One region of the Xanthobacter luteus genome, then DNA from elsewhere that is predicted to be linked to it. Evidence: riboswitches for the same ligand, from Rfam matches in the RefSeq annotation. Region 1 holds a riboswitch; the other holds the start of a gene.
What was found. A riboswitch is a leader RNA that binds a small molecule or an ion and turns the genes downstream of it on or off. The one in region 1 is predicted to bind glycine.
Positions count from the first base shown of each region.

Region 2: another riboswitch for glycine. It lies ahead of ABLE88_RS04380 (D-amino acid dehydrogenase); the one in region 1 lies ahead of gcvT (glycine cleavage system aminomethyltransferase GcvT).

Region 1 covers NZ_JBDZDO010000003.1:365,485-374,245, reverse strand. The annotation lists gene mscL (large conductance mechanosensitive channel protein MscL) at 4-465, shown strand; gene ABLE88_RS12800 (quinone-dependent dihydroorotate dehydrogenase) at 430-1,509, opposite strand; gene ABLE88_RS12795 (orotate phosphoribosyltransferase) at 1,521-2,219, opposite strand; gene ABLE88_RS12790 (hypothetical protein) at 2,596-2,730, opposite strand; glycine riboswitch at 3,086-3,207, shown strand; gene gcvT (glycine cleavage system aminomethyltransferase GcvT) at 3,381-4,526, shown strand; gene gcvH (glycine cleavage system protein GcvH) at 4,544-4,921, shown strand; gene ABLE88_RS12775 (OsmC family protein) at 4,929-5,402, shown strand; gene gcvPA (aminomethyl-transferring glycine dehydrogenase subunit GcvPA) at 5,418-6,761, shown strand; gene gcvPB (aminomethyl-transferring glycine dehydrogenase subunit GcvPB) at 6,758-8,329, shown strand; gene ABLE88_RS12760 (Trm112 family protein) at 8,445-8,663, shown strand; gene ku (non-homologous end joining protein Ku) at 8,739-8,761, shown strand, end outside.
Region 2 covers NZ_JBDZDO010000001.1:907,265-916,025, forward strand. The annotation lists gene ABLE88_RS04370 (SDR family oxidoreductase) at 1-1,237, shown strand, start outside; gene ABLE88_RS04375 (DUF2269 family protein) at 1,237-1,716, shown strand; glycine riboswitch at 1,913-1,998, shown strand; gene ABLE88_RS04380 (D-amino acid dehydrogenase) at 2,119-3,339, shown strand; gene ABLE88_RS04385 (M20 family metallopeptidase) at 3,382-4,491, opposite strand; gene ABLE88_RS04390 (aminotransferase class I/II-fold pyridoxal phosphate-dependent enzyme) at 4,671-5,984, shown strand; gene ABLE88_RS04395 (DJ-1/PfpI family protein) at 6,018-6,752, opposite strand; gene ABLE88_RS04405 (hypothetical protein) at 7,292-7,474, shown strand; gene ABLE88_RS04410 (phospholipase D-like domain-containing protein) at 7,611-8,761, shown strand, end outside.

The sequences.
Region 1 (8,761 bases):
AGCATGCTGAAGGAATTCAGGGACTTCGCAGTCAAGGGCAACGTGGTGGACCTCGCGGTCGGCGTGATCATCGGCGCCGCCTTCGGCAACATCGTCTCCTCGCTGGTGGCGGACATCTTCATGCCGGTCATCGGCGCGGTCGCGGGCGGGCTCGATTTCTCCAACTATTTCCTGCCCTTGTCCTCAGCGGTGACGGCCGACAACCTGGCCGACGCGAAGAAGCAGGGGGCGGTCGTGGCCTACGGCTCGTTCATCACCATCGCCATCAACTTCCTCATCGTCGCCGCGGTCCTGTTCCTTTTGGTGCGCGGAATCAACACCTTGCGGCGCCAGCAGGCGGAGAGCGCGGCTAAGGCGCCGCCGCCGGCGCCGACCACCACCGAGGCGCTGCTGGGCGAGATCCGCGACCTGCTCAAGCAGGGCGCCGCCTCACCGGAGGCCGGCGCCAACCGCCGCGGAGACTGAGGAAAACCCGTCCGCCTTCAGGCACTTGGCGAGGTCCGCCTTGATCCGCCCCACGAGATGGGGGCCGCCGAACACCATCGCCGAGTAGATCTGCACCAGGCTCGCGCCGGCGCGGATCTTGGCGTAGGCGTCGGCGCCGGAGGCGATGCCGCCGACGCCCACCAAAGGAATGCGCCCGCCCGTAATTTGGTAGAGGGCCGCAAGCCGTTCCGTGGACAGGGAAAACAGCGGCTTCCCGGAAAGACCGCCAGCCTCGCCCTTGAACGCACTCTTCAGCGATGCCGGCCGCGAGAGCGTGGTGTTGCCCATGATGAGGCCGTCCACCTTGGTCTCCAGCGCCACCGCCGCGACGTCGGAAAGTCCTTTGTCGTCAAGGTCCGGCGCCACCTTCACCAGGAGCGGCGGGCGGCGGGCGGGGTCGGGGATGGCGGCGTCGCGCACCGCGATGGCGCGGGCGATCAGGGTCTCCATCTCCACCCTGGCCTGGAGCGCGCGCAGGCCCGGCGTGTTGGGCGAGGAGATGTTGCACACGAGGTAGTCCGCGAGGCGGCATGTTGCGGCTATTCCCGCCGCATAATCCTCGCTTGCGTCCTGCGTATCCTTGTTCTTCCCGACATTCGCCCCGACGATACCCGCGCCGCCCGCCGCCCGGCGCCGGCCGAGGCGGTAGACGAACGGGGCGAGCCCCTGCGAATTGAAGCCGAAGCGGTTGATCACCGCCTCGTCCTCCTCCAGGCGGAACAGGCGCGGCTTCGGGTTGCCGGGCTGGGGGCGGGGCGTCACCGTGCCCGCTTCGACGAAGCCGAAGCCGAGCCCGAGCAGAGCGTCCAGCGCCTCGGCATTCTTGTCGAAGCCGGCGGCAAGGCCCACCGGGTTGGGAAAGGACAGGCCCCACACCGTGGTGGCGAGCACCGGGTCGTCGTCCCCGCCGCCCTTGGCCGCCGGCGGCACCAGGCCGCGCCTCAGCGCCGCGAGCGCCAGCTCGTGGGCGCGCTCGGGGGAGAGGAGGCCGAGCGCCGGGCGCAGCAGAGCGTAGAGGTCCATCGCCGGCGCCTTCACTCGCCGGTGGTGGCGGTGCCGCCATGGGCCTTCGACCAGGCGTGGGGATCGTTGAGGAACGCCTCGATCTGGCCCACCTGCTCCGGCGGGAAGGTGTTCATCTCCTTCACCTGCGCCAGCACGTCCCACCAGGTGGCGAGGCGGTGCAAGGTGAGGCCGGCGTCTTTGAGGATGCCGGCCGATTCGGCGAAGATGTCGTAATAGAAGAACACGAAGCAGTGGGCGCATTCCGCTCCGGCATCGCGCAGCGCGTTCACGAACAGCACCTTGCTCTTGCCGTCGGTGGTGAGGTCCTCCACCAGCAGCACCCGCTGGCCCTCCGCGAGGTGGCCCTCGATCTGGGCGTTGCGGCCGAAGCCCTTGGGCTTCTTGCGCACATATTGCATCGGCAGCATCAGCCGGTCGGCGACCCAGGCGGCGAACGGGATGCCGGCGGTCTCGCCGCCCGCCACCGCGTCGAACGTCTCGTAGCCCACCTCACGGAAGAGCGTCGAGATGCCGAAGTCCACCAGCGTCTGGCGCACCCGGGGGAAGGAGATGAGCCGGCGGCAGTCCACATAGACCGGGCTCGCCCAGCCCGAGGTGAAGATGAAGGGCTCGCCGGAGGAGAAGCGCACCGCCTCCACCTCGATCAGCATGCGGGCGGTTTCCCTGGCGATGGTGGCCTTGTCGGGAAAAGCGGTGACGTTCGCCATGGGTTGCGCCCCTTCGTCTGTGTTCGGTCGCAGCGGCATATAACAGAGGCGCGGGCGATGGGCATCCTGGATGCGGCGCGCGTTCGCTTGGCTTCCTCTCGCGCCGGCACGAAGAGCTTCCTCCGGCGCTATCCGGAAACCCTCCTCGGCCTTCCGGCCTTCCGGGGCCGGTAGAGGCGCCGTAATCCCCGACCTTGGGGCACCGGAACACGCTGAGCGCGGCCAAGGGCGAGAGGATGTCACCGCCGGTGGCAATCCAGCCCTGCAGATCGATCCGCTCATGGCGCCCGTCCTTCCAGAGGACGAGGAGTTCGTGTTTGCCGTTCGCGGCGACGGCCTCGATCCGCGGCGTGTTCCTGTCCATGGCCGCCTCCTTTCAGGCGATAGGGAAACGAGGGTTGATCCGGTTCCGCTCGGCGGCGATTGCCTCGCGGTTGTCGCGAGCCCAGGCCATGATGGCCTTGGATGCCTGCGCCGAGAGCGCGCCGCGCAGGAGGGAGAGGGTCTCGATCTCGACGAGGGCCTCGAAGTCCGGATGTACGGCATGGAAGTACGGGGGGCGGGTCGTCGTTGGCGTAGACCCGGATGATGACCTTGCCGATCTGGTGAAGCTTGCCCATCTCCGTCCCGCGCCATCGCCGATTTAAAGCACTCCGAAAATCAGATACTATTTGTGGGCGCCGATGCGCGACCTTGGCTTCGCCGCCCGGTTCGGGATCGCGGTCATGATCGCCATTTCCGCCAGCGACCAGCCTGAGGAGCCGCGGAGGCGGAAACGCCTCCCGCATTGACGCCGTCGCCCCATCCCCTATGCTGCGCCACGGCATCGCGACTCGCCCTATCAGGAGTGGCGCGGGGCCGATCGGACGATCCCTGCGGGAGAGACCGGCCGTGTGGTGGCGCCTTTGACAGGGCCTGCCGCATGGGGCCGGCGCCGAAGGCGCAACCGCCCCGGAACCGCTCAGGCACAAAGGGCCGCAGGGGGACGAGACTCTGGAAAGCAGCGCACCTCCTGCGAAGGGAGGCATGCGCTCACCGAAGGAGTAAGCCGCGCCCTTCCACGAGGCGCGGTGAAATCTCTCAGGTTTCCCGGACAGAGGGGGCGCCGCGCGGACCCGGACACGGGGCCGCCAGCTTGGCGCATCCTGTCGGGAGCCTTCCATGGCGCAGCCGGACGAAAACGCGGGTCCCCTCCGGAAGACCCCGCTCCATGCCGAACATCTTGCCCTCGGCGCCCGCATGGTGCCGTTCGCCGGCTACGAGATGCCGGTGCAATATGCCGACGGCATCCTCGCCGAGCACAATTGGACCCGCGCCCATGCGGGCCTGTTCGACGTCTCCCACATGGGCCAGGCGATCCTCCAGGGCCGCGACCACGCGGCCACCGCCCGCGCGCTCGAGGCGCTGATCCCGGCCGACATCCTCACCCTCGCCGAGGGCCGCCAGCGCTATTCCCAGCTGCTCGCCGAAGACGGCGGCATCATCGACGACCTCATGGTCACCCGCCCCGCCGGCCACGGCAATGACGGGCGCCTGCTGCTGGTGGTGAACGCCGCCCGCAAGGAGGTGGACTTCGCCCACATCGCCGCCCGCCTGCCGGCCTCGGTGCGGCTCGACGTGGTCGACGACCGCGCCTTGATCGCGCTCCAGGGCCCCGAGGCCGCCATGGTGATGGAGCGCCACTGCCCCGACGCGCTCGGCCTCGGCTTCATGGAGGCCGGCGTCCTTTTGGTGGACGACTTCCCCATGCAGGTGGCCCGCTCCGGCTACACCGGCGAGGACGGCTTCGAGATCTCCGTCCCGGCGCTGCAGGCGCCGGTTCTGTGGGCGCGCCTCATGGAGGAGCCGGAGGTCAGGGCCATCGGCCTCGGCGCCCGCGACAGCCTGCGGCTCGAAGCGGGCCTGTGCCTCTACGGCCACGACATCGATTTGACCACCTCGCCCATCGAGGCCGCGCTCGCCTGGTCGATCCAGAAGCGCCGGCGGCTCGACGGCGGCTTTCCCGGCGCCGCGCGCATCCAGCGCGAGCTGACCGAGGGCACATCCCGCATCCGCGTGGGGCTTCGCATCGAGGGGCGCCAGCCGGCCCGCGAGGGGGCGGAGATCGCCGCCGCCGGCACCGTGATCGGCACCCTCACCTCGGGCGGCTACGCGCCGACGCTCGGCGCGCCCGTCGCCATGGGCTACGTGCCGCCGGCCTATGCCGCGCCCGGCACGGCGCTGGAGGTGCGGGTGCGCGGCCGGGCGCTGCCCGCGACGGTCTCGGCGCTGCCCTTCGTGCCGACGCGCTACCACCGCAAATCCTGAACCGGGGGCCTCAAGTCATGACCAGCGTGCGCTACACCAAGGACCACGAATATGTCCGCCTCGACGGCGACGTGGCGGTCGTGGGCATCTCCGAATTCGCCCAGAGCCAGCTGGGCGACGTGGTGTTCGTCGAGCTGCCCGACGTGGGCAAGACGGTGGAGAAGGGCAAGGAAGCCGCGGTGGTGGAGAGCGTGAAGGCGGCGAGCGAGGTCTATGCCCCGCTGTCCGGCGAGGTGGTGGAGGTGAACGAGGAGCTGGAGGGCAATCCCGGCCTCGTCAACGAGGACGCCGAGGGCAAGGGCTGGTTCCTGAAGCTGAAGCTCGCCAGCGCCGCCGAGCTCGACGACCTCATGGACGCCGACGCCTATAAGGCGTTCCTCGAAACCCTGGGCTGAGGCCGCCATGAGCCAACCGCAGACCGCACTCGTGCGCTGGGAGCGCGGCGATCAGGTGTTCACCGACGGGCGCTATTCGCGCGCCCATCGGTGGGTCTTCGACGGCGTCGAGGTGGCTGCCTCCTCCTCGCCCGCGGTGGTGCGCGTGCCGCTCTCGCAGGCGGACGCCGTCGACCCCGAAGAGGCGGTGGCGGCCGCGCTCTCCTCCTGCCACATGCTGTTCGTGCTGGACTTCGCCCGCAAGGCCGGATTCCGCGTGGATCGCTACGAGGACCGCGTGGCGGCCGCCATGGGCAAGAACGAGCGCGGCAAGACCCTGATCGCCAGCGTCACCCTGAACCCGGCCATGGTGTTCTCGGGCGAGACGCGGCCCACCCAGACGGACGTGGAGGCGCTGCACCACAAGGCCCACGAGGAATGCTTCGTGGCCAACTCGCTGCGCGCCGAAGTCATCATCAACCCCACCTTCACGACGGCCTGAAAGCGGACCCGCATCATGCGCTATCTGCCCCTCACCCCCGACGACCGCGCCGAGATGATGGCGCGCATCGGCATCGTCGACGTGGACGCGCTGTTCGTCGACATCCCGAAGGACAAGCGCGAAGACGAGCTGCCGGACCTGCCTCTGGCCAAGGGGGAATTGGAGGTGGAGCGCCAGCTCGCCAAGCTCGCGGCGAAGAACGTGCCGGCGGGATCGGTGCCGTTCTTCGTCGGCGCCGGCGCCTATCGCCACCATGTGCCGGCGAGCGTCGACCACCTGATCCAGCGCTCGGAATTCCTCACCTCCTACACCCCCTACCAGCCCGAGATCGCCCAGGGCACGCTGCAATATCTGTTCGAGTTCCAGACCCAGGTGGCCGAGCTGACGCAGATGGAGGTGGCCAACGCCTCCATGTATGACGGCTCCACCGGCACCGCCGAGGCGGTGCTGATGGCGCACCGCGTCACCCGGCGGCGCAAGGCGGTGCTGGCGGGCAATCTGCACCCCCACTACCGCGCCACCGTCGAGACCGTCTCGCGCTACGCCAATGACGCGGTGGTGGCGCTGCCCCCGGCGCCGGCGGGCGGCGAGGACCTTGTCGCCGCCATCGACGACACGGTCTCCTGCATCGTCGTGCAGTCGCCGGACGTGTTCGGCAATCTGGTGGACCTCAAGCCCATCGCCGCCAAGGCGCACGAGATGGGCGCCCTGCTGATCGCCGTGTGCACCGAGGCGCTCGCGCTCGGGCTCGTCGAGCCGCCCGGCACCCAGGGCGCCGACATCGTCGTCGGCGAGGGCCAGTCCATCGGCAATGCGCTGAATTTCGGCGGACCCTATGTGGGCCTGTTCGCCACGCGCACGAAGTTCATCCGCCAGATGCCCGGCCGCCTCGTCGGCGAGACCGTGGATGCCGAGGGCCGGCGCGGCTTCGTGCTGACGCTGTCGACGCGCGAGCAGCACATCCGGCGCGAGAAGGCGACCTCCAACATCTGCACCAATTCCGGCCTGTGCACGCTGGCCTTCACCATCCACCTCTCGCTGCTCGGGCGCGAGGGGCTGACGCGGCTCGCGCGCCTCAACCACGCGGCCGCCTGCGATCTTTCCGACCGGCTCGCGGCGGTGCCCGGGGTGGAGGTGCTGAACGCGAGCTTCTTCAACGAGTTCACCATCCGGGTGCCGGGCGACGCGGCGGCCGTGATCGAGGCGCTGGCGGCAAAGGGGGTGCTCGGCGGCGTGTCCTATGCGCGCCTCGCGCCCAAGGCCGGCCTCGGCGATTTGATCCTGGTCGCCGCCACCGAGACCACGACCGAGGACGACCGCGCCGCTTATGCGGCCGCGCTGAAGGAGGTGCTGGCATGAACCGCGAAGGCCGGGGCGCCACCGCCCTCACCGCCGGGAGCTCCGCCCAGGGGCCCAAGACCTTCACCGGAAACCGGGGCCTGGACCTGGAGGAGGGGCTGATCTTCGAGGTCGGCCGCGCCGAAGTGTCGGGCGTCGACATCCCCGAGCCCGCCGCCTTCCGGCCCCGCCTCGGCGGGCTGGAGCGCCAGGTGGCGCCCGATCTGCCGGGCCTCTCCGAGCCCGAGGCCATGCGCCATTACGTACGCCTCTCGCGCATGAATTACGGCATCGACAGCGGCCTGTTCCCGCTCGGCTCGTGCACCATGAAGCACAATCCGCGCCTCAACGAGAAGATGGCGCGCCTTGCCGGCTTCGCCGATCTCCACCCGCTGCAGCCGGTGTCCACGGTCCAGGGCGCGCTGGCGCTGATGGCGGAGCTGTCGCGCTATCTGCTGGAGCTCACCGGCATGAGCGCGGTGGCGCTGCAGCCCAAGGCCGGCGCCCATGGCGAATTGTGCGGCATGATGGCCATCAAGGCCGCGCATTTGGCGCGCGGCGAGGGCCACCGGCACGTGGTGCTGGTGCCCGAGAGCGCCCACGGCACCAATCCCGCCACCGCGGCGCTGATCGGCTACGAGGTGCGCGCCATCCCCGCCCGCGCCGACGGCACGGTGGACGTGGCGGCGGTGAAGGCGGCGCTGGCGCCCGAGGTGGCGGCGCTGATGCTCACCAATCCCAACACCTGCGGCCTGTTCGAGCCGGACGTGGTGAAGATCGCCGCGGCGGTGCACGCGGCCGGCGCCTATTTCTATGCCGACGGCGCCAATTTCAACGCCATCCTCGGCAAGGTGCGGATCGGCGATCTCGGCGTCGACGCCATGCACATCAATCTGCACAAGACCTTCTCGACGCCGCACGGCGGCGGCGGGCCGGGCGCCGGGCCGGTGGTGCTCTCTGGCGCCCTCGCCCCGTTCGCGCCGGTGCCGTGCGTGGTGGCGCGCGACGGCGTGCTGACCCTGGTGGAGGACGAGGGCGCAGCAGGCGCCGAGGCCGCGCTCGGCCGCATGAGCGCGTTCCACGGCCAGATGGGCATGTTCGTGCGCGCGCTCGCCTGGATGCTCTCCCACGGCGCGGACGGCATGCGCCAGGCGTCCGAGGACGCGGTGCTCTCGGCCAACTACATCCGCGCCAGCCTCAAGGACGTGATGAGCGTGCCGTTCCCGGACCGCCCGGCCATGCACGAGGCGCTGTTCGACGACGCCTGGCTCGCCGGCACCGGCATCTCCACCCTCGACGTGGCGAAGGCACTGATCGACGAGGGCTACCACCCCATGACGGTGTATTTCCCGCTGGTGGTGCACGGGGCGATGCTGGTGGAGCCCACCGAGAGCGAATCGAAAGCCTCGCTCGATCTGTTCATCGCCACCCTGCGCGACCTCGCGCTGGCGGCGAAGGCGGGCGACACCGACCGCTTCCTCGGCGCGCCTTTTTACGCCCCGCGCCGGCGCCTCGACGAGACCCGCGCCGCCCGCGCCCCGGTGCTGCGCTGGGTGCGTCCCGCCCCGCTCGACGCGGCGGCGGAATAGCGGCGCCCACCATTCCACCCCGCCCGCGGGCGGAAAAAACCGCGTGAAGCCGGGCCCGGCGGCGTCTATGGTGCCGGGCCCCCGCTTCAAGGGCCGAGGATCAAGGGTGAGAGACATGGCCAATCCCCAGCGCGCCGGCCAGGACGTGGACCCCAAGCTCCTGGAAATCCTGGTCTGCCCGCTCACCAAGGCGCCGCTGGAATATGACCGCGCGCGCCAGGAGCTGATCTCGCGCCCCGCGCGCCTCGCCTTCCCGATCCGCGACGGCATCCCGATCATGCTCGCGGACGAGGCGCGCCCGCTCGACGAGGCGGAGCTGGACGCGCGCCGCTGAGGCTGGAACCGCCCGGCCCGCCGGCGCGTTGAGCGGGCAGGCCGCCGCCCGGCCGCCGCAGCGGAGGCACCCGCCATGGCGCCGCGCGCCTTCTGGAC
Region 2 (8,761 bases), on a different contig from region 1:
GGCGCTCGCCGGCCGCGGCCACCCGGTGCGCGGGGTCGCGCGTGACGTGACGGTCGCCGCGCGTGCCATGCCGTCCATTCGCTGGTCGGCCCTCGACATCGGCCGAGCGGATCCCGCGGAATGGGCGGCGGTTCTCGATCGCGTCGATGCCGTGGTGAATTGCGCGGGCGCGCTGCAGAGCGGTCCGGCCGATGACCTCGTCGGCACCCACGCGCGCGGTCTGTCCGCCCTCGTGGCCGCGTGCGAGCGGGCGGGCGTGCGGCGGCTGGTCCATTTCTCCGCCATGGGGGTCGATCGGGCCACACCGACGGAGTTTTCGCGGAGCAAGCGGGCCGGCGACGAGGCGCTGACCGCCAGCGCGCTCGATTGGATCATTCTGCGCCCGTCCGTGGTGCTCGCTCCCGCGGCCTATGGGGCCAGCGCCCTCGTCCGGGGGCTCGCGGCGCTGCCCATCCTGCCGGTCATGCCGGCGACCGCGCCGCTCCAGCCCGTGGTGCTGGAGGATGTCGTCGAGACGGTGGTCTTTTTCCTGGCGCCGGCCGCGCCTGCCAAACTTGCCTTGGAGCTCGCGGGGCCGGACCGGATGGATTTCTCGGACCTGATCCGGATTTTTCGTGCCTGGCTCGGCGCCCCCCCGGCGCGGGAATTGCGCGTGCCAAAACCGGTGGCCCGCGCGCTCTACGGGCTGGGCGACGCGGCGGGCTGGCTTGGCTGGCGTCCGCCGGTGCGCACGACGGCGCAAAGGGAGATCGCGCGCGGGGCGACGGGCGACCCGTCTCAATGGCGGCGGATCACAGCCATCGCGCCGCGCTCCGTGGCGGCCATGCTGGCCGCCCATCCGGCCTCCGTTCAGGAGAGATGGTTTGCCGGCCTCTATCTGCTGAAGCCGCTCGTTCTCGTCAGCCTCGCGATCTTCTGGATCGGCTCCGGCGTCGCCTCGCTCGGGCCGGGATTTGAATCGGGCATCGCCATGATGCAGCAAGGCGGCGCGAGCGGCTTGGCCGTGCTCGCCGTGCTCGGCGGCGGCGCGGCCGATTTGCTGGTGGGATTGGGCATCTGCCTGCGCCGCACGGCCCGCCCGGCCCTCGTCGCGGGCATTGCGGTTGCTTTGTTTTATGCCCTGGCCGGCAGCGTCCTCACGCCCTGGCTCTGGCTCGACCCCCTGGCGCCACTGCTCAAGATCGCGCCGGTCGCGGCGCTGCATCTGGTTGCCCTGGCCATTTTGCGAGGCCGCTGATGCTCTATTTCGCGCTGAAGTTTCTTCATCTCATCGGCGCCATCGTGCTGATCGGCACCGGTGCGGGCATCGCCTTCTTCATGGTGATGGCCCATCGCACCGGCAATGTCGCGAAGATCGCCGGGGTGGCGCGGATCGTGGTCACGGCCGATTTTCTGTTCACGGCGAGCGCCGTGGTCGTTCAGCCGATCACCGGGTTTCTGCTCGCCCGGCATGTGGGGTATCCCCTGTCGGAGGGATGGATCGTGCTGTCCCTCCTTCTCTACCTTCTGGTCGGTGTCTTCTGGCTTCCGGTCGTCTTCATGCAGATGCGCATGCGCGATCTGGCGGAGGCGGCGGAGAAGGCCGGAGCCGCCCTTCCCCCCGCCTATCATCGCCTGTTCTGGACCTGGTTCGCCTTCGGCTTTCCCGCCTTCGGCGCGATTTTGGGCATCCTGTGGCTGATGGTCGCCAAGCCGAGCATCGCCCTCTTCGGCTAAGGGCGCGCGGCGGGCGAGCGCGCGCCGACGCGATCCTGCAGACGGGGCTTGGAGCGCCGCCGCGCCCCAGGGGCCATCCCGGCCGCTGCGCGGACCTGCCGGTGCCCCATGACGGGCCGCGCTGCGAGCTAGGCCATGGGACAAATTCGGTTTTGTCTTGAACGGGGCAACGGGCCCTTTATACTGTGGGCGCCAATCAGATGGATCGGGAGAGCGCGCGCCAGCGCCGCCGAAGGAGCAACCGCCCCGGAAACTCTCAGGCAAAAGGACCGATTCATCAGGCACTCTGGAGAGAGGTCAGGGCGATCCTGATCCACCGAAGGGGATATCCGCCGCAGGCGGAGAAGCTCTCAGGTTCCGTGACAGAGGGGGCATGGACTGTCACGGAAGAGAGCATCGACCATGGGACATGTGATCGTCATCGGCGCCGGCATTACCGGCGTCACAACAGCCTATGCCCTGCTGCGCCGCGGACACGCGGTGACGGTGCTGGAGCGCCACCCCTACGCCGCGCTGGAAACGTCCTTCGCCAATGGCGGCCAGCTTTCCGCCAGCAATGCGGAGGTCTGGAACCAGTGGTCGAACGTCGCGCACGGCATCCGCTGGATATTCACGCGCTCGGCGCCGCTGCTGCTGAACCCCAAGCCCAGCTGGCACAAGTTTTCCTGGCTCGCAGAATTCGTGGGCCAGATCGGCAGATACGAGGAGAACACCGTCGAGACGGTCCGGCTTGCCATCGAGGCGCGTCGACATCTGTTCGAGATCGCCGAGCGCGAGGGCATCGCGTTCGATCTCGAGAGGCGGGGGCTCATGCATGTCTATCGCGACCCGACGAGCTTCGCCCATGCCACAAAGGTGAACGCCCTGCTGAAGCGCGGCGGCCTGGAGCGCGAGCCCCTTACCCCGGACGAAATCAAGACCATCGAGCCTGCGCTGGAAGGCACGTTCCACGGCGGCTTCTTCACCCCGCAGGATGCCTCCGGCGACATCTGCCGCTTCACGCGTGGCCTCGCCCAGGCCTGCACGCGCTTGGGCGGCAGGTTTGTCTACGGGGTCGAGGTGGGCGCAATCCGCGAGGCGGATGGCCGGCGCGTGGTGGAATGGCAGGACGTGGACGAGCCGCAGGCGAAAGGCGCCCTCGCTGCGGACCAGGTGGTCATCTGCGCGGGCGTCGGCAGCCGGCAGATCGCCGCCTGGGTGGGGGAACGGCTCAATGCCTATCCGGTCAAAGGCTACTCCATCACGGTCGCGGTGAAGCCGGCGGACGTGGACCATGCCCCGCGCGTCGCCCTGCTGGACGACGCTGCGAAGATCGTCACCAGCCGCCTCGGGGACACCCGCTTCCGGATCGCCGGCACCGCCGAACTGAACGGCTACAACCGCGACGTTCGGGCCGACCGCATCGCGCCGCTGGTCACCTGGACACGGCGGCATTTTCCGCGCCTCGACACGAGCGATGTGGCGGTCTGGGCGGGGCTGCGCCCCATGCTCCCGGGCATGCTGCCGCGGGTGGGCGCGAGCCGGCGCGCGCGCAACGTATTCTTCAATACCGGCCACGGCCACCTGGGCTGGACGCTCTCCTGCGCCACCGCCGAACTGGTCGCGGCGCAGATGTCCGCCTGAGGACCGGCCGGGCGGCGGGGTGCGCGTCCCGCCGCCCCGCGCCTAAGGGGCGGCGGCGTGCATGCGGATGAGGCGCCCGTAGATGTTCTGGGCGGTTTCGATCTCGTTCACGCCGCACCATTCATCGGTCACATGGGCCTGGCTGGGCTCACCCGGCCCGAGAAGGACGACGGGCGCCGGGGCAAGGTGGCAAAGCACCGAGGCATCGGTGAAGAAGGAGGCTCCGCGCGGCGGTTCCGCCACATGGCCCTCCGCTTCCCGGGCGGCGGCGCACAGGGCGACGAACGGGGCGGCGGGATCGGTCCAGACCGGGGCGAGGTCGTGCACGCATTCGAGGCGGCTGCCCTCGCCCGCGAGCCGGGCAAGACGGGCCAGAACCTGCGAATGGTCCATGCCGGGCAGGGTCCGGACGTCCACGTGCAGGCGGGCGCGATCGGGCACCGCATTGGGCGCGTGGCCCCCCTCGATCAGGCCGACATTGGCGGTCGCCTGCCCCAGCACCGGGTGGCGGGCGGCGAAATCCATGTCGGCGAAGGCAAGGGCGGCCGTGCAGGCGCGATAGATGGCATTCACCCCCAGATGCGGGGCGGATGAATGCGCCGATACGCCGGCGAAATGGGCGAAGCAGAACAAAGCGCCCTTATGGCCCAGGGCGATGGCGTTCGACGTCGGCTCGGCGACGATCCAGCCGGAGATTTCGGGCAGCGCAATCTGGGCCCGCGCCAGAGCCAATGCGCCCTCACATCCGCGCTCCTCGCCGCTCGTGATCACCAGGGCGAGGTCCGCCTCGACGCGCTGGGCGTCCAGCGCGGCGGCGACGAAGGCCGCGACCGCCGCCTTCATGTCGGAGGCGCCGCGGCCATAAAGACGCCCCCCGTGAATTTCGCCCGCGAAAGGATCGTGGCGCCACGGCGCGGTGCCCAGCGGCACGGTGTCAAGATGACCGGTGAATGCCAAGACCGGACGCATCCGACCGCTCCTGCGGACCGCCACGAGATTGACGCGCCCCGGCGCGAACCGATGCTGCTCGATGGCGAATCCGGCACCCGCGAGCCGCGGCACGAGGACCTCTGCCGCGGCCTGCTCGTTGCCGGGCGGGTTGCAGGTATCGACCCGCATCAGGGCCCGGGCAATTTCGATGGCATCCGTCATGGCCGACCTCCCCGCCCATCAGGCATGTCCGCCCGCCGAAGCGCAAGACAAAATACTCAATGTACTCGATTTGACTTTTCATGTCTGAGTGGCTTAGGAGAGACGCCGCGTTGTGCCAGGATACGTTTGGCGCGCTCGCCTAGCGGCGAATTGCTGTCGGCGCGGTGTCTGGGTCAGCGATGGAATGGCGGGAGACGGTGGTGATTGCGGGCCGAACGGCAATAGAAATCGCTGAATCCATCCGGTCAGCCGTCGATTCGGGCCGCCTGAAGCGGGGCGCGTCGCTGCCGACGGTGCGCCAGCTGGCAGAGGAGCTGGGAGTCAACCGAAACACGGTCGCTGCGGCCTACAAGCAACTGTCCGACTGCGGCCTTCTGCAGGGTCGGGGCCGGCAGGGCAGCAGGGTCGCGCCCGACACCGCCGCGCCGCCGCCCGCCGCGTCCCCGCGCGATCTCGCAGGGGGCAATCCCGACCCCGCCCTCCTTCCCGACATGACATCGGTGCTGCGCGGCGTCGGCTGGCATCAGCGGTCCTACGAGGACCCGCCGGACGATCCGGAGCTCATTCGCCTGCTGGGCCAGCAGTTTGCGCTGGACGATCTGCCGGTCGGCGAACTCTGGCTGGCGTCCGGGACCTTCGACGCCATCGGCACCATCCTGCGCAAGCTGCTGGCCGTGGGCGACGCGGTGGGGGTCGAGGATCCCTGTTTCATGACCACCCTCGGCCTGATGCGCCAGGCCGGCTACGTGCCGCTGAGCATGCCCGTGGACGACGAGGGCCTGACGCCCGGAGGGTTGCGGCGGGCGCTGGAGGCGGGCGCAAAGGCGGTCATCCTCACCCCGCGCGCCCACAATCCCGTGGGTGGCTCCTGGAGCTTGGCCCGGCTTGCGGCCCTGCGCGAAGAGATGCGGGCCTATCCCGACGTCCTGCTCATCGAGGACGACCATTTCGCCGTCCTCTCGCGCTTTCCGCCCATGACGCTGGTCGAGGCGGGGCGTCCCCGGTGGGCCATCATCCGCTCGGTGTCGAAATATATCGGCCCGGATCTCCGGCTGGCGGTGGTCAATTCGAGCCACGAGCTGAGCCGCGCGAGCCTGTCGCTCAGCGCCTTCACCACCCGATGGGTCAGTTCCATCCTCCAGAAGTCCGTGCTGGCGGTGCTCACGGCGCCGGGCTACCGGCAGCTGATCGCAGGCGCGGCGGCGGCCTATGAGCGGCGGCGGGAGGACGTTGTGGCGGCATTGGCCGGGCGCGGCATCAAGGCCCATGGCCGGGATGGCATGAACGTCTGGATCCCGGTGGAGGATGAGCAGACGGTGGCGCGGCGGCTGCTCGAGGCAGGCTGGACGGTACGCACAGGGTCGGTGTTCCGCCTTGCGGCCCCCCCAGCCGTCCGCATCACGACGAGTGTGATCCCGAAGCCGTTGGCGGAGGAATTCGCCCGCACCCTGCATCTGATCCTGCGGGAGGAAGTGGTCGAAAGGGGCGCGTAAGCTTCTTTCGACCTGGGCATTTCCGCGACGTCCTCAGGCCGAGCGCGCCAGCCCCGCATCATCCGGAACGGCGACGCCCAGGCGGCGCGCCACGCGGCGGGCGGTCTCGATCCGCTGCGCCGTCAGTTCCTTCACGGACTCCCGCGCGGCGGCGACGATGTTCTCGGGCGCCCGCTCAGGCGTACCGGCGTCGAACGGCGGCTCGGGGTGGTACTGCATGTAGAGCTGGATCTGCTGCGCGGCCTTCTCGCCGCGGAGCACCGCGGCAAGCTGCAGCGCCCCGTCGATGCCTGAGGTGACGCCGCCGGTGAAGATGTAGTTGCCCTCCACCACCACCCGGTCCGTGAGGGGAATGGCGCCGAAATAGGGCAGCACCCCCAAAGCCGCCCAATGGGTGGTCGCGCGCTTGCCCTTGAGCAGCCCAGCCGCGCCGCAGATGAGGGCGCCGGTGCAAACCGAGAACACGTACAGGGCGCCGGCCGCCTGGGTGCGGATGAAGTCGAGCGTCTCCTCATCCTCCATCAGCGCCTGCTGGCCGGGACCACCGGGGACATGCAGCACGTCGAGCTTCGGCATTTCGGCGAAGGTCTTTTCCGGCGTGAGCACGAGGCCGCGCATGTCCTTCACCGGCGCCCGCGTCTTGCCGGCGATGTGGAGCGTCGAATTGGGAATGCGGGCGAGGACCTCGAACGGTCCCGTGAAATCGATCTGATCCAATCCGTCGAACAGGATCGAGCCGATGTGAAGGTGCTGGTCTGACGGAATCATCGCTGGCCTTTCCTGAGGCACTTCCCGCGCCGCCGCGGATGCCCATGGTGTGACAGCCGCACAGCCGATCGTCAAGACAAATAAGGTACAAACTCATTAATGACTTTAAATGTCACAACGGAGCCGCCCTATGAAACTGTTATAAAAGGCGACTTCTGGCGCCCCTTCCGGCCAACGGGATAATCTGTTTTGGCGTTTCCCCTCGCTAGTGATCAGACAAAACGTGGGATATAGAGACAAATATATGACAAAAAGAAGGGGGAACTGGAATGCCTACCGCAGATGCACCCGTCGCCCGCTTGGTCCGATTGCGCTGGCGAGTCGCGAGTGCCCTCAGCCTTGCTATGATGCTGATCTATTTCGGCTTCATGGGGCTTCTTGGCTTCGACAAGGCGCTGCTCGCCACGATCGTCGCCCCTGGTCACGGCGCTGCCCCTCGGCCTTGCCGCCCTGATGGCGCGACGCCCCTCGCTCCAGCGGCTTTGACGCCGCGTCGGCAAGGCAACGCGCCCCGCTCCCCTTGTGCAGGAGATGACCCCATGACGGCGACCTGGGTCGACCGCATCACCGGCCATCTGGCGCGACGGCCATCCGGCCGCATCGGCCGCACCCTCTACCGCCATGCGGCCGGCCATCAGGCCGGCTTCCAGTTCGCCCTTCAGCAGGTGCCACGCGGTCCGGCCGATCGGAACGGCGCGCGTGCTGCTCATCGGCGCCGCTGAATGATGCCGGACGCGGCCCCATCGGAGGATCTGATCAGCCACTTGGTTGCCGACGGCTGCAACTCTTGGTTTAATCGTCGTGGACGGGTGGTAATGTGTCCCGATAACGGCCAGCAAGGTCGAAGAAGGGCAGCGCATGGGCGATTATGTCGAGAAGCTCCGGCGCTATATCGCCGGCATCGAGCTCCGCGACGGCACCACCTACGCGCCGCCCACCCCGAGCTTGCCGGGCTTCGACCCTGCCGCGCAGCCCTTCGATGCCGCCCGCAGCGAGGCGAGCAGCCTCGAGGCGGTCATCCGGATGGCGCGGCCGGTCCTCGATGTCATCTCGGATCTGGCCATTGGCATCCCCGAGATCGTGCCGCTGCACCCAGAGGCGCGCGAGATGGCCGATCGCGTGGCCACGAAAGCCGCGGCGCTGGCGCCAGTCATGCGATCGGTGGGACGGATCGAATTGGCCGGCAACGATGACTATGCGTGGGTGGGCACCGGCTGGCTCATCGCCAGCGAGATGGGTGACGACATCATCGTCACCAACGCCCATGTCGCGCTGATCTTCTCCGAAGCTGCCGGCAAGAGCTTCGTTTTTCGGGAGACCACCGACGGCCGCATGGGCCAGCAGACGGCTCATATCGATTTCCGGGAGGAGGTCCGCCCCACGACCCCGCGCGAATTCCCGGTGAAGGACATCGTCTACGTCTCGCAGACTCGCGGGATGGACGTCGCCTTCCTGAGGGTCAGCCGCACGTCCGGCGCGGACCGGTTGACCGCGCCCATTGTTCTGGCACCGGCCATCCCGTCGCCGACCGCGCTCCTGGCCGCGATCGGCTACCCTGGGTACAGCAGCACCGACCACGATTCAGAGACGCTTCAGCGCATCTTCGGCAATGTCCACGAGCGCAAGCGCATCTCGCCCGGGCGTCTCATGGGGCTCGAGCCGCGCGGGCTCGCTCATGACTGCTCGACCCTGCCGGGCAGTTCGGGATCCCTGCTGGTGGATCTCGAGACCGGCACCGCCGTCGGCCTTCATTATCGCGGGCGCGCGCTGGAGGCCAACCACGCTGTGCCGGCGGCGGACATCCTGCGGCTCATCCGGGAGCGGCCCTGGCAAGGCACCGGGCTCGCCGATGGCAGCCCGGTCAAAACGGACCCGCCGATCGTGGGATCGGCCAAAGAGGATGCGGCACAGGGGGACACCATGGCGACCAAGGCAACCGTGACCACCGTCTCGGCGACGCGTGCTGATGGCTCCATCACGCTCACGATCCCGCTGGAGATCACAGTTCG